One region of the Lentzea sp. JNUCC 0626 genome, then DNA from elsewhere that is predicted to be linked to it. Evidence: riboswitches for the same ligand, from Rfam matches in the RefSeq annotation. Region 1 holds a riboswitch; each other region holds the start of a gene.
The links. Region 1 has a riboswitch for cobalamin ahead of metE (5-methyltetrahydropteroyltriglutamate--homocysteine S-methyltransferase). Riboswitches for the same ligand answer to the same signal wherever they lie in the genome.

Region 1 (4,187 bases):
ACGCGACACCGGGGACCAGTGCTGTCAGCAGCAGGGCGCCGGCGAGCGCGGACAGGAACTTCTTCCTCAACAGAGGCCTCCGGGGATGCAGGGGTAACTAAAGAGGCTTGCGAGGCAGACGGTGGTATATGAACCGCCTTCACGTCTAGGTGCTTCGCCAAATCTTTGCCGTACCGGGAAATTCACAGCCCTGGAACGGAATCGATCACGTCCCAGGGCTGCTCACCGCGTTACCGCAGGTCGGCGCGCACCCGGTTGGCCGCCGCGACCAGGTTGCGCAACGCGGGCTCCACTTCGGCGTAACCGCGCGTCTTCAGGCCGCAGTCGGGGTTGATCCACAAACGTTCACCTGGCACCGCCCGCACCGCCTCGGTGATCAGCGCGACGACGTCGTCCTCGGTCGGCACCAGCGGCGAGTGGATGTCGTAGACGCCGGGACCGATGCCGCGCGGGAAGTCCAGGCCCTCCAGGATCTCCATCTTGGACCGGGCCGCCTCGATCGTCGTGACGTCGGCGTCGAGGTCGGAGATCGCGCCGATCACCTCGCCGAACTCCGAGTAGCACAGGTGCGTGTGGACCTGCGTGCCCGTCGTCGCGCCCGAGGTGGCGAGCCGGAACGCGCCGACCGACCACTCCAGGTAGGCCGCCTGGTCCTTCTCCCGCAATGGAAGCAGCTCGCGCAACGCCGGTTCGTCGACCTGGATGATGCCGATCCCGGCGGCCTCCAGGTCGCGGATCTCGTCCCGCAACGCCAGCGCCACCTGGGCCGCGGTGTCGGCGAGCGGCTGGTCGTCGCGCACGAACGACCACGCGAGGATCGTGACCGGCCCGGTCAGCATGCCCTTGACCGGCTTGGCCGTGAGCGACTGCGCGTAGGTGCTCCACGCGACCGTCATCGGGGCCGGGCGCGAGACGTCGCCGTGGATGATCGGCGGCCGCACGCACCGCGACCCGTAGGACTGCACCCACCCGAACTCCGTGCCGGCGAAGCCTTCGAGGTGTTCGGCGAAGTACTGGACCATGTCGTTGCGCTCGGGTTCGCCGTGCACCAGCACGTCCAGGCCGATGCTCTCCTGCAGGTCGATCACGCGCGCGATCTCGTCCCGCATCCGCTGCCCGTACTCGTCCTCGGTGATCTCGGCCCTGCGGACGGCGGCGCGGGCCTTGCGGATGTCGCCGGTCTGCGGGAACGAGCCGATCGTCGTGGTCGCGAGTGGCGGCAGGCCGAGGCGTTCCTGTTGGGCGGCAGCACGTTCCTGGTACGGCGCGCGGGTGCGGTGCTCGGGCTTGAGTGCCTCGATGCGCGCCCGGACGTGGTCGTCCCGGCGCGGGCTCGGCAGGTCGCGCGTCGCCTCGTCGGCCCACGCTCCGTCGGCGCCGGTGCGCAAAGCGTTGCCCAGCACCACGATCTCGCGGACCTTCTGCCGGGCGAACGCCAGCCGCGCCTGCACGTCCGGGGCGAGCGTCTCGGCGTCGAGGTCGTACGGCACGTGCAGCAGCGTTGACGACGACGAGACGACGACTTCGCGCGCGGAACCCAGCAGCGACGCGGCTTTCGCGAGGGCGGCGTGCAGGTCGGTGCGCCAGACGTTGCGGCCGTCGACCAGGCCCGCGACGAGGATCTTGTCGCGCATCGCGGGGATCGTGACCGACGTGTCCGGCGCGCTGACGAGGTCGACGCCGATCGCCTCGACCTGCGACTCGGCGAGGACTCCGAACGCCTCGCCGAGGTCGCCGTAGTAGCCGGTGACGAGCAGCTTCGGCCGTCCGGGCAGGCCACCCAACGTCCGGTAGGCACGCCGCAGGGCGTCCAGTTCGGCGGGGGAGCGGTCGGCGGCGAACGCCGGTTCGTCGATCTGCACCCACTCGACGCCCTCGACGCGCAGCCTGCCGAGCAGTTCGACGTAGGCCTCGACCAGGTTGTCGAGCAACGCGATCGGCTCGAAGCCGGGGACCGTGCTCTTGGCCAGCAGCAGGTAGGTGACCGGGCCGAGCAGCACCGGCCTGGTCGTGACGCCGAGGTCGAGCGCCTCGCGGTACTCGGCGATCGGCTTGTCGCCCGCCAGCCGGAACTCGGTGTCCGGGCCCAGTTCCGGCACCAGGTAGTGGTAGTTGGTGTCGAACCACTTGGTCAGTTCGAGGGCGGCGGCGCCGTCACGGCCTCGTGCGGCGGCGAAGTAGGTGTCCAGTTCGGACAGTCCGAGGTCGCGGAAGCGTTGCGGGACGGCGCCGAACAGCTGGGTGGTGTCGAGCACCTGGTCGTAGAACGAGAACGTGTTCGACGGGATCGAGTCCAGTTCGGACAGTTCGGCCCAGGTGCCGGCGCGGAGTTGCCGGGCGGTCTGCTGGAGGGCGGCTTCGTCGATCCTGCCCGCCCAGTACTGCTCAACGGCGCGCTTCAGTTCGCGCTTCGGGCCGATCCGGGGGTAGCCGAACACGGTGCTGCCGATGGTCACAGGCTCTCTCCTCGCGAGCGTGCGGAAGCACCGGAACTCCCGGAAAGCGCGAGGCAGCACGAAGCCTGCCCGTCAGCCCGCCCGAGAGGCTCCGGAGCAGCGCGCACCGGTCGGTGCGCGCACCTGCGGCAGGTCTTCGGACTCGTGGGCGCCGTGCGTTCGCCTACCGGCCGTCGCTTCCCAGGTCTCGTGGAGACCCAGTGCTTTCTTGACGGCTTTCGTTCCCACTCACCGCTGCGGGGCAGTCCCGGATTCGCACCGGGTTCCCTTTTGCTCCACCCGGAACGAGCCCAGGTGAACCGCTGGCGTGATCGAGACTAGCGGGCCGCGCCGAGCATGCCCAGCGCCATGGCGCCGTACTGGATGGTGAGATCGGTCAACTTCAGCGGCCCGTCCGGCGAGTACCACCGCGACACCCCGCTGCACATCTCCAGCAACGCGAGCCGCGCGACGCTCGGTTCGGTGACGTTCAGCCGTCCGGCCTGGACGCCGTCGACGATCGCGTCCTGCCAGATCTGCTCGTAGCGGTCGCGCAACGCCACGATCTCCGCGCGCCGATCGCCCGTCAGCGCCCGCATCTCGCCGTCGACGACCGCGGTCTCGCGCGGCTTCTCGGCGTGCGCCTGGACGTGCATCTCGACCAGCGCGACGAGCCGGTCCGTCTCGTTCGCTGCTCGTGCGGCGATGGCCTCGGCCTGGGTGATCAGCTCGGTGAGGCTGGTGCGCATGATGCTGACCAGCAGGTCTTCCTTCGTACCCATGTAGTGGTAGAGCGTCGCGGACGAGAGCCCGGCGGCCTGCGCGAGGTCGCGGATGCCGGTGCCGTGGAAGCCGCGTTCGGCGAACAACCGCACGGCGGCCTCGCGGACCCGTTCCTCCGTCGTCATCGCTGCCTCCTCTTGACCGGCTGTTCGTGCTCACTCTAGCGTCAGGCCCAATCGATCGATCGATCGAAGGGGAGCGATGACCGTCGACTACGCGTGCCACGAGGGTGTGGCCGTGCTGCGCCTGAACCGTCCGGAACGGCTGAACGCCGTGGTCCCGGCCCTGGTGGACGACCTGCTGGCGGCGTTCGAGCGGGCGCGTTCGGAGGCCCGTGTCGCCGTGCTGGCGGGGCGTGGGCGGGCGTTCTGCGCCGGCCACGACCTCAAGGAGCCGGTGCCGGTCGAGACCGTGCTGGAGACGCGGGCGCGACTGGAACGCATCCAGGACGTGACGCGGGCCGTGCGGGACTTCCCCGGGGTCGTGATCGCGGCGGTGCACGGGTACGCGCTCGGGGCAGGCTGCGAGTTTGCGCTGGGCTGCGATCTGGTGGTCGCGCACGAGGACGCGCAGTTCGGGTTCCCCGAGGTGAGCGTGGGGTTGAGCGTGACCGGCGGCATCTCCGCCCTGTTGCCGCGGATGGTCGGGCTGCCGCGCGCCAAGGAGCTTCTGCTGCTGGGAGAACGGGTTTCGGCGGCGCGCGCCTACGAGTGGGGGCTGGTCAACCGGGTCACGTCCGATCACGAGAAGACGGCGCTGGAGTTGGCTGCCGAACTGGCCTCCCGCCCGCCGGTCGCGGTGTCGCTGGCCAAGCGGGTGCTGGACCTCGGTGCCGATGCGTCGATGGAGGCCGCGCTGGCCACCGAGGTCGATCACGCGATCCTGACCAGCCTGTCCGGGGAGAACGAGGCGCCGCGCGAGGAGTTCGGCCGTGGCTGACCTTCTGTCGGCGCTGCGCACGGCCGTGCT
Region 2 (4,187 bases), 410 kb from region 1:
GACTCGCCGAGCTTCGCGCTGTCCTTCATGAGCGAGTAGCTGCTGCCGCCGAACGGAACGGACTTCGCGGCCTGCTTGCCGACGGTGCTGCCGGAGAACTGGCCCGAGTAGCTCTTGACAAGGGCGTCCACAGTGGACTGCTCGTGGCCCGCGTAGGTCTGCGCGGTCGCGGCGAGCGTGGAGTCGATCCTGCCGAAGCCCTCGGTCATCTTGCCGAAGTGGCCGTGCAGGTCGCCCAGCAACGCGTCGTACTGCTCGTACATGCCGAGCAGGTGGCCCAGCGCGCCCCAGCTGATCGCGGGCACGGACGCGGACCTGGCGGCGGCGTCGAGCTTCGCGGACGTGTCGCCCAGCGTGCCGACCGACCGGCCGCACTGGGCCAGCGCGGCCGGGTGCACCTCGATGCCGGTCACCAGCGCTCGTCCTTGCGGAAGATGCTGCCGGTGTCCTCGTCATCGGTCCGGGGCGGCGGCGACGACGGGGGGAGAGGCCGGGTGCCCGAAGACCTCCTGCTGCGTCTTCAGGACCCGGTCCGCGATCGGCAGGCCGGTGTGGCCCTGCACGATCTGGGCCTGCTGCCGCGCGGCGGCCGCGATGGCCTGCCGCACGGTCGCCATTACGGTCTGGGAGAGCTGGCCCGGGCTCAGCCGCTTCGCCTCGTCGGTGAACCGGATGTCCTTGATGGAACCGGACAAACCGGCGACGACCGTGACGGCGTGGTCGGGTGACTGGGCGCTCGCCTCGACGTCTCTGAGTTCTGTGCCCATCGCGTCGTAACCGGCGGCGCGGGCGTCAGCGGCGCGGTTCGCCTGCTCGAAGAAGTCGAGCTTCTGACGCATCTGTTCCAGCAACTCGGCGCTGTCAGGCATGCGCCGAACGTACCAATGACGCCTGGGCGAGGTGGCCGCACGTGCGGCCACCCCACACCATCAGGCGACAGCGGCCTTCTCGGAGGCCTTGGCCCTGCGCGCGGCCGGGTCGATCAGCAGGCCGAACACCACGCCGATGCCGACGTAGAGCGTGGCCAGCTGGGCGAGCGAGCTGAGGCGGAACTGCCACAGGACGTTCACCGGCATGTCCGCGGGAATCGTGTCCGGCGGGGCCGGGAACGCGAGCAGCACCACGGCGGTGGCCGCGGCGACCGCGAGCAGCACGGCCGTCGTCCGCACCGGCTGCGACTGCGCGTGCAACTGCGCGGCGAGCCAGCTGGCACCCCACACGATCAGCAGACCGGCCACCACCACGCCGAGGTAGAGCGCGGTGCGGTAGTTCACCGTCTCCGGGTCGCCCACGGCGGGCGGGTTGGCCGGGTACTTGATCCACGGCAGCAGCGCCACTGCACCGAAGACCGCGGCACCGAACGCGAAGCTGCGGCTGAACGGCGTGCGATCGGTGAACCAGCGCTTCGACAGCGCGTAGGCCGTGGCGAACACCAGGCCCACCGCGATGCCGACGATCACCACGCCGAGCATGCCGCCCACGACCTGGGCGCCGCGGCTGACGAGCTCCTCCTCGCCGCCGTGGGAGTGGCCGGCCTCTTCACCGGCGGGTGCGCGAGCCTCCTCGACCGCGAGCGCGGCCCGGATCGGGATCTCGGTCACCAGCAACTGCACGAGCGCGGACGCGAGACCGGCGATGCCGCCGGCCGCGATTCCGCGCAGCGCAAGGGACTTGTACGTCGTCATGACTTCCCTGCCTGGGGATTCGGGGAGCTAGTGGCAGGGGACGCCGAGGGCGTGGCGGCCGTCGTGGAAGAACTCGTGCAGCAGCTCCGAGCCCGCGCCGAGCGCGAGACCGTTCTCCTGCAGGACGAGGTACGTGACGATCAGGCCGAGCAGTGCGACGGCGAACGCCCACTTCGGCACCTGGACGGCGGACAGATTTGCTGCGGGGCTCGTCATGACGGGCTCCTCCATACCTCGTGGAAGTCAACTCTCCTAGCGGCGCCGCAGCCGGTCTCCTGACTCCCGGATCAACGCTGCCCCCGCGTCTTCCCAGCCCCGGCGGGGACCAGTGACGTGCTCGGCGGGGATCGCTTCCCGGTCACAGTGGCGAGGACCGCGCCGGATTCACACCGGCTTCCCGTCACTGCGGCGCGTGCACCGTAAGTTGAGCCGGCGTTCAAGCACAACCGGCCATAAGAGTTGTTGCGTTCCTCACTTCACGAGTGGACAGTCACCACACTTCCCACCTGCGGCAACGCGGTAGTACAGACAACACGACCGACGCCGGAACGTGACCTCGCCGGGAAAAGTCAGGAATTCTCCCGCCTGTTCGAACGGGGCCGCGCTCATGAGCTGTTCGCCGCGTTCTTCCGCTTCCTCCGCCGTGAGCATGTGTGCGCGAACGACCATTTTGAGCGCGCCCGCGACGTTCGACATCGCGTTGCCCCACAGCAACCCGCTCGCCACCGGCGTGACGGCCTGGATCGCCGCGACCACGGGTGCGAGCGCCTCGGCGGCGGGCGGTCCGAGCCGGGGCTGGTCGATGCGCACGCTCAGGCCGTTGGTGGGGTGGTGCTGCCACCACAGGTTCTCCGGCCGGACATCGATCGGGAGGTGCGCGGCCGTGAGCGGGCTGAGCAACCGGGCCGTGTAACTGAGGAAGAACAGGCTGGCGGCGACGCGCGGTTCGTCGGCTTTGTAGCGGACCGCGATGGCGTCGATGGTGGTCTTGAGGGCCGGGCCTTCGAGCAACGCCGTTCCGGGCAGCCACGACTCGTCCGGACGGCCCACGTCGAGGGCGAAGAACGGGTTGATCCCGCGCACCCGGCGCAGCGCTTCGAGAACCTCGGCGAACTCAGACACGGAAGTTCACGCTACCGGGTGTCCATGCAGGACAGATCACGTCCAACGCCTGGGACAGATGCGACCGCGGTGTGGACGGGGGGTCGGGGGATGGGAGGATGTCATGCCGTGAAGACCTTCGATTCCCTGTTCGCTGAACTGACCGAACGAGCCGCCACCAAGCCGGAGGGATCCGGCACCGTCGCCGCGCTCGAGGCCGGGGTCCATGCGCAGGGCAAGAAGGTCCTGGAGGAGGCGGGCGAGGTCTGGATCGCCGCCGAGTACGAGTCCGACGAGAAGCTCTCCGAAGAGATCTCGCAGCTGCTCTACCGCCTCCAGGTGCTCATGCTGGGCCGTGGGCTCACCCTCGAAGACGTGTACAAGTACCTCTGACTGAAAAGACTTCCACATGCTGCGCGTAGCAGTCCCGAACAAGGGCGCGCTCGCCGAACGCGCCTCCGCCATGCTCACCGAGGCCGGCTACCGGCAGCGGCACGAGCCGCGTGACCTGACCGTCCTCGACAACAACAACGACGTCGAGTTCTTCTTCCTGCGTCCCAAGGACATCGCGATCTACGTGGCGTCCGGTGACCTCGATCTCGGCATCACCGGCCGCGACCTGGCCGCCGACTCGGGCGCCGACGACAACGGCTCCTCCGTCGAGGAGTTGCTGGCGCTGGGCTTCGGCTCGTCGACCTTCCGGTACGCGGGGCCTCGCGGCACCGACTGGAAGGTCGAGGACCTCGAGGGCAAGCGCCTCGCCACGGCGTACCCGAAGCTCGTGGGCCGCGATCTCAAGGCCCGCGGCATCACCGCCAAGGTGATCCGCCTCGACGGCGCGGTGGAGATCTCGATCCAGCTCGGCGTCGCCGACCTGATCGCCGACGTGGTCGGCTCGGGCCGGACGCTCAAGCAGCACGACCTGGTGCCGTTCGGCGACCCGATCTGCGAGTCGGAGGCGGTCCTCGTGCACCGCAACGGCTCGGAGCTCACGGCCGCCAAGAAGCAGCTCACCGCCCGTCTGCAGGGCGTCGTGTTCGCGCAGCAGTACCTGATGCTCGACTACGACTGCCCGCGCTCGATCCTGGACGACGCCATCGCGCTGACGCCGGGCCTCGAGTCGCCGACGGTCGCGCCGCTGGCCAACCCGGACTGGGCGGCCGTGCGGGCGATGGTGTCGCGCAAGGAAGCGAACAACGTGATGGACGCGCTCGCGGCCATCGGTGCCAAGGCCGTGCTGGCCTCGGACATCAGGTTCTGCCGCCTGTGATCACGGAGCACGCCCTGCTCGACGTCCTGCCGGGTTCCGAGCAGGACTTCGAGTGGGCGTTCGGCGAGGCGCGGGAGCTGATCTCCGCCTCGCCGGGCTTCCGCGGCCTCGAACTGCTGCGCTGCCTGGAG
Region 3 (4,187 bases), 4.4 Mb from region 1:
GGACGTTCGTCATCTCGTCCGTGGTGCGGGCGAGCCTCGGCACGACCTCGACGGCCGCGAACTCCAGGATCTTCTGCACGTCCTCGGACTCGTGCAGACCTGCTGCGGCAGCACGATCCCAGCCCGCGTCCTCCATCGCCTGGACGAGCGCGCGCGCCTCTTCCTCAACCGCGTCAACGTCTTCGCGGCCGGTGGTCGTGAGCCCGAGCGCTTCCCGCAGGCCCGGCAGCGCGGCGACCTGACCGCCCCACATCTGCCGTGCCTGCAACATCGCGAGCACGAGGTTGACGCGGACGGACCCCGTCGGCGCCTCGCCGAGGATGTGCAGGCCGTCGCGGATCTGGACGTCCTTGACCTCGCACAGCCAGCCGTCGACGTGCAGGATGAACTCGTCGAACTCCGCGTCGTGCGGCCGGTCCTCCATGCCGAGGTCGTGGTCGAGCTTGGCGGCCTTGATCAGCGTCCAGATCTGCGCGCGGATCGCCGGCACCTTGGCCGGGTCCATCGCCGAGATGTTGCCGTACTCGTCCAGCAACTGCTCCAGGCGCGCGATGTCGCCGTAGCTGTCGGCGCGGGCCATCGGCGGCACCAGGTGGTCGACCAGCGTGGCGTGCGCGCGTCGCTTGGCCTGCGTGCCCTCGCCCGGGTCGTTGACGAGGAACGGGTAGATCAGCGGCAGGTCGCCGAGCGCCGCGTCGGTGCCGCAGGACGCCGACATGCCGACGGTCTTGCCGGGCAACCACTCCAGGTTGCCGTGCTTGCCGACGTGCACGACGGCGTCGGCACCGAAGTTCGACTCGACCCACCGGTACGCGGCGAGGTAGTGGTGCGACGGCGGCAGGTCCGGGTCGTGGTAGATCGCGATGGGGTTCTCGCCGAACCCGCGCGGCGGCTGCACGATCACCGCGACGTTGCCGGACCGCAGCGCGGCCAGCACGATCTCGCCGTCCTTGGACTTGCTGCGGTCGACGAAGAGCTCGCCCGGCGCCTCGCCCCAGTGCTCCTGCATCGACTCGCGGAAGTCGTCCGGCAGCGTCTCGTAGAACTCGCGGTAGTCGGCCGCGGCGATGCGGATCGGGTTGCTCTCGAACTGCTCCTGCGTGAGCCAGTCCGCGTCCTGACCACCGGCGGCGATCAGCGCGTGGATGAGCTTGTCGCCGTCGAGTTCGTCGACGCCCGGCAGCTCGTCGCCGATGTCGTACCCGTGCTCCTGCATGGCCTTCAGCAGCCGGACGGTCGACGCGGGCGTGTCGAGGCCGACGGCGTTGCCGATGCGCGAGTGCTTCGTCGGGTACGCCGACAACATCACGACGATCTTGCGTTCGGCGACGGGGATGTGGCGGAGACGGCCGTGCCGCACCGCGATGCCCGCGACGCGCAGCGCCCGTTCGGGGTCGGCGACGTAGACGGTCAGGCCGTCCTCGTCGATCTCCTTGAAGGAGAACGGGACCGTGATGATCCGGCCGTCGAACTCCGGGATCGCGACCTGGGTCGCGGTGTCCAGAGGAGACAGTCCGTCGTCGTTCTCGTCCCACGTCTCGCGGCTGGAGGTGAGGCAGAGTCCTTGCAGGATCGGCACGTCCAGCGCGGCCAGCGCGCCGACGTCCCACGCGTCGTCGTCACCGCCGGCGGACGCCTTGGCGGGGTTCGTGCCACCCGCCGCGAGCACCGTGACGACCAGCGCGTCGGCCTTGCGGAGCGTGTCGAGCAGCTCGGGCTCGGCGGTGCGCAGCGACGAGCAGTAGACCGGCAGCGGCCTGCCGCCCTTGGCCTCGATGGCGTCGCACAGCGCGTGCACGAACGAGGTGTTCCCGGCGACGTGGTGCGCGCGGTAGTAGAGCACCGCGACCGTCGGACCTTCGGCCTTCGGTTCATCCCGCTCCAGCACACCCCACGTGGGGGTAGCCGTGGGGGCCTCGAAGCCGTGGCCGGTCAGCAGCACGGTGTCGGAGAGGAACTTGTGCAGCTCGGTGAGGTTCGCCGGGCCGCCGTGCGCGAGGTAGAGGTGCGCTTCGGCACACACGCCACCGGGCACCGTCGACAGCTCCATCAACGCCGCGTCGGGCTGCATCTCGCCACCGAGCACGACCACGGGCAGCCCGCAGGCCAGCAGCCAGTCGAGCCCTTCCTCCCACATCCTGCGGCCACCGAGGATGCGCACGACGACCAGCTCAACACCCTCCACGAGTCCGGGAAGGTCGTCGACGGTCGTGCGTGCGGGGTTGCCGAGCCGGTACTCGGCACCGCTCGCACGCGCCGACAGCAGGTCGGTGTCGGAGGTCGACAGCAGCAGGATCACGCAGGGCTCCATCCCTCGTGGGGTCCTCGCCCCAGATTGCGGGTCACGGGCGAAGCAGAGTTCCTGACTCCCAGCCGGTTCGGCCGGTCACAGTGGCGGGACCGCGCCGGATTCGCACCGGCTTCCTCCTGCGCTTCGTCGTTCGAGCTCACCCTAACCGGCGGGTTACAGTCCGACCTATGCGTAGTCACCCGGATGCCTGCCCCGGCGCCGTCGAGCTGCACGCCGCAGCCGACGGTGGGCTGGCCCGCATCCGGGTGCCGGGCGGGACGCTCTCCGCTGCTCAGTGGGACGTCGTGCGGGCTGCGGCTGCCGAGCTCGGTTCGGGTGCGATCGAGCTGACCTCGCGGGCGAACCTCCAGCTCAGGGGCCTGGCGGACGGCGTGGAGCTGGGTGCGCGGCTGGCTGCGGCGGGGTTGCTGCCGTCTTCGACGCACGAGCGGATGCGCAACATCATCGCGGCGCCGCTGGAGGACAACCAGGGGCTGGTCGACGAGATCGACGCGGCGCTGTGCGGGGACGCTGCGCTGGCGGACCTGCCGGGGCGGTTCCTGGTGACGGTGGGGCACGCGGTGAGCGGGCTCGGCGGAGACTTCGGCCTGGTCAGCACCTCGGAGGGCACCGTTCTGCTGCTCGCGGGCCGCGACACCGGCGTCCGCGTCACCGATCCCGTCGACGCCGTCCTGTCCGCCGCCCGCCTCTTCCAGCAACTGCGCGGCACGGCCTGGCGCCTGTCCGAAGTGGACGACGGTGTGCGAAAGATCACCGCCCACTTCGGCACCTTCGACGCCCCGCGCATCACCCCGGCTGTGACCCCTGTCGCACCTTCACCGTTGACCCCGGGCGTCCCGCTCGGCCGCCTCGGCGCGGCGCAGCTGCCCGGCGTCGCCCTGCGCCTGACCCCGTGGCGCAGCCTGGTCGTGCCCGCCGGCACCGACACGTCCGGCCTCATCACCGACCCGCGCTCCCCCTGGCACGGCGTCAGCGCCTGCACCGGACGCCCCGGCTGCGCGAAGTCGCTCTCCGACGTACGCGCCGATGTGCGCGCTTGGCTCGATATGCCCCACCACACACACGGGCCAGGCCGGGTACCCCCAATTTCGATTCTAGGGAGCAGGTCCGACAGTCCGGGCGCTGTGCACTGGTCGGGTTGTGCCCGCCGCTGCGGCCGCCCGGCGGGCGATGTGATCGAGTTCGTCGCGACCGGCGACGGCTACGAGGAGATCCGTTGACGCAGTACATCAAGGACGGGGCGGAGATCTACCGCCAGTCCTTCGCCACCATCCGCGCGGAGTCGGACCTCAGCGGGTTCCCCGACGACGTGGCGCGGGTCGTCGTGCGCATGATCCACGCGTGCGGCATGACCGACCTGCCCGCCGACGTCTCGTTCTCGCCGAACGTCGTGCGCAACGCGCGCGCAGCACTCCAAGCAGGCGCGCCGATCTTGTGTGACGCCAACATGGTCGCGTCCGGGGTGACGCGCCGGCGGCTGCCGAAGGACAACGAAGTCCTTTGCTACCTCCAAGATCCGCGCACCCCGGAACTCGCCAAGACCATCGGCAACACGCGCAGTGCCGCCGCCCTCGAACTGTTGCAGGACCGGTTCGACGGCGCGGTGATCGCGATCGGCAACGCGCCCACGGCGTTGTTCCACCTCCTCGACCTGATCGCCGCCGGCGCACCGCGCCCGGCCGCGATCCTCGGCATCCCGGTCGGGTTCATCGGGGCCGCGGAGTCCAAGGAAGCTTTGGCCGCAACGGATCTCGAGCACCTCGTGGTGCGGGGACGGCGCGGCGGCAGTGCCATGACGGCGGCGGCCATCAACGCGATTGCGAGCGAAGAAGAGTGACTTACGCCCCAGCTCGATGGCTGGAGCGTCCACCGAGCT

Region 2: it holds a riboswitch for cobalamin, as region 1 does, so the genes downstream of both, JNUCC0626_RS17425 (CbtB domain-containing protein) here and metE (5-methyltetrahydropteroyltriglutamate--homocysteine S-methyltransferase) in region 1, are expected to answer to the same signal.
Region 3: it holds a riboswitch for cobalamin, as region 1 does, so the genes downstream of both, cobN (cobaltochelatase subunit CobN) here and metE (5-methyltetrahydropteroyltriglutamate--homocysteine S-methyltransferase) in region 1, are expected to answer to the same signal.

Annotation. Positions count from the first base shown of each region.
Region 1 covers NZ_CP171635.1:3,688,566-3,692,752, reverse strand. The annotation lists gene JNUCC0626_RS15565 (NPP1 family protein) at 1-70, opposite strand, end outside; gene metE (5-methyltetrahydropteroyltriglutamate--homocysteine S-methyltransferase) at 231-2,456, opposite strand; cobalamin riboswitch at 2,567-2,775, opposite strand; gene JNUCC0626_RS15555 (TetR/AcrR family transcriptional regulator) at 2,774-3,343, opposite strand; gene JNUCC0626_RS15550 (enoyl-CoA hydratase/isomerase family protein) at 3,420-4,157, shown strand; gene JNUCC0626_RS15545 (AMP-binding protein) at 4,150-4,187, shown strand, end outside.
Region 2 covers NZ_CP171635.1:4,098,010-4,102,196, reverse strand. The annotation lists gene JNUCC0626_RS17440 (hypothetical protein) at 1-413, opposite strand, end outside; gene JNUCC0626_RS17435 (YbaB/EbfC family nucleoid-associated protein) at 453-869, opposite strand; gene JNUCC0626_RS17430 (CbtA family protein) at 930-1,685, opposite strand; gene JNUCC0626_RS17425 (CbtB domain-containing protein) at 1,713-1,901, opposite strand; cobalamin riboswitch at 1,934-2,108, opposite strand; gene JNUCC0626_RS17420 ((2Fe-2S)-binding protein) at 2,157-2,807, opposite strand; gene JNUCC0626_RS17415 (phosphoribosyl-ATP diphosphatase) at 2,916-3,179, shown strand; gene hisG (ATP phosphoribosyltransferase) at 3,196-4,056, shown strand; gene JNUCC0626_RS17405 (antibiotic biosynthesis monooxygenase family protein) at 4,053-4,187, shown strand, end outside.
Region 3 covers NZ_CP171635.1:9,873,229-9,877,415, reverse strand. The annotation lists gene cobN (cobaltochelatase subunit CobN) at 1-2,299, opposite strand, end outside; cobalamin riboswitch at 2,336-2,471, opposite strand; gene JNUCC0626_RS46560 (hypothetical protein) at 2,479-3,531, shown strand; gene JNUCC0626_RS46555 (precorrin-8X methylmutase) at 3,528-4,148, shown strand.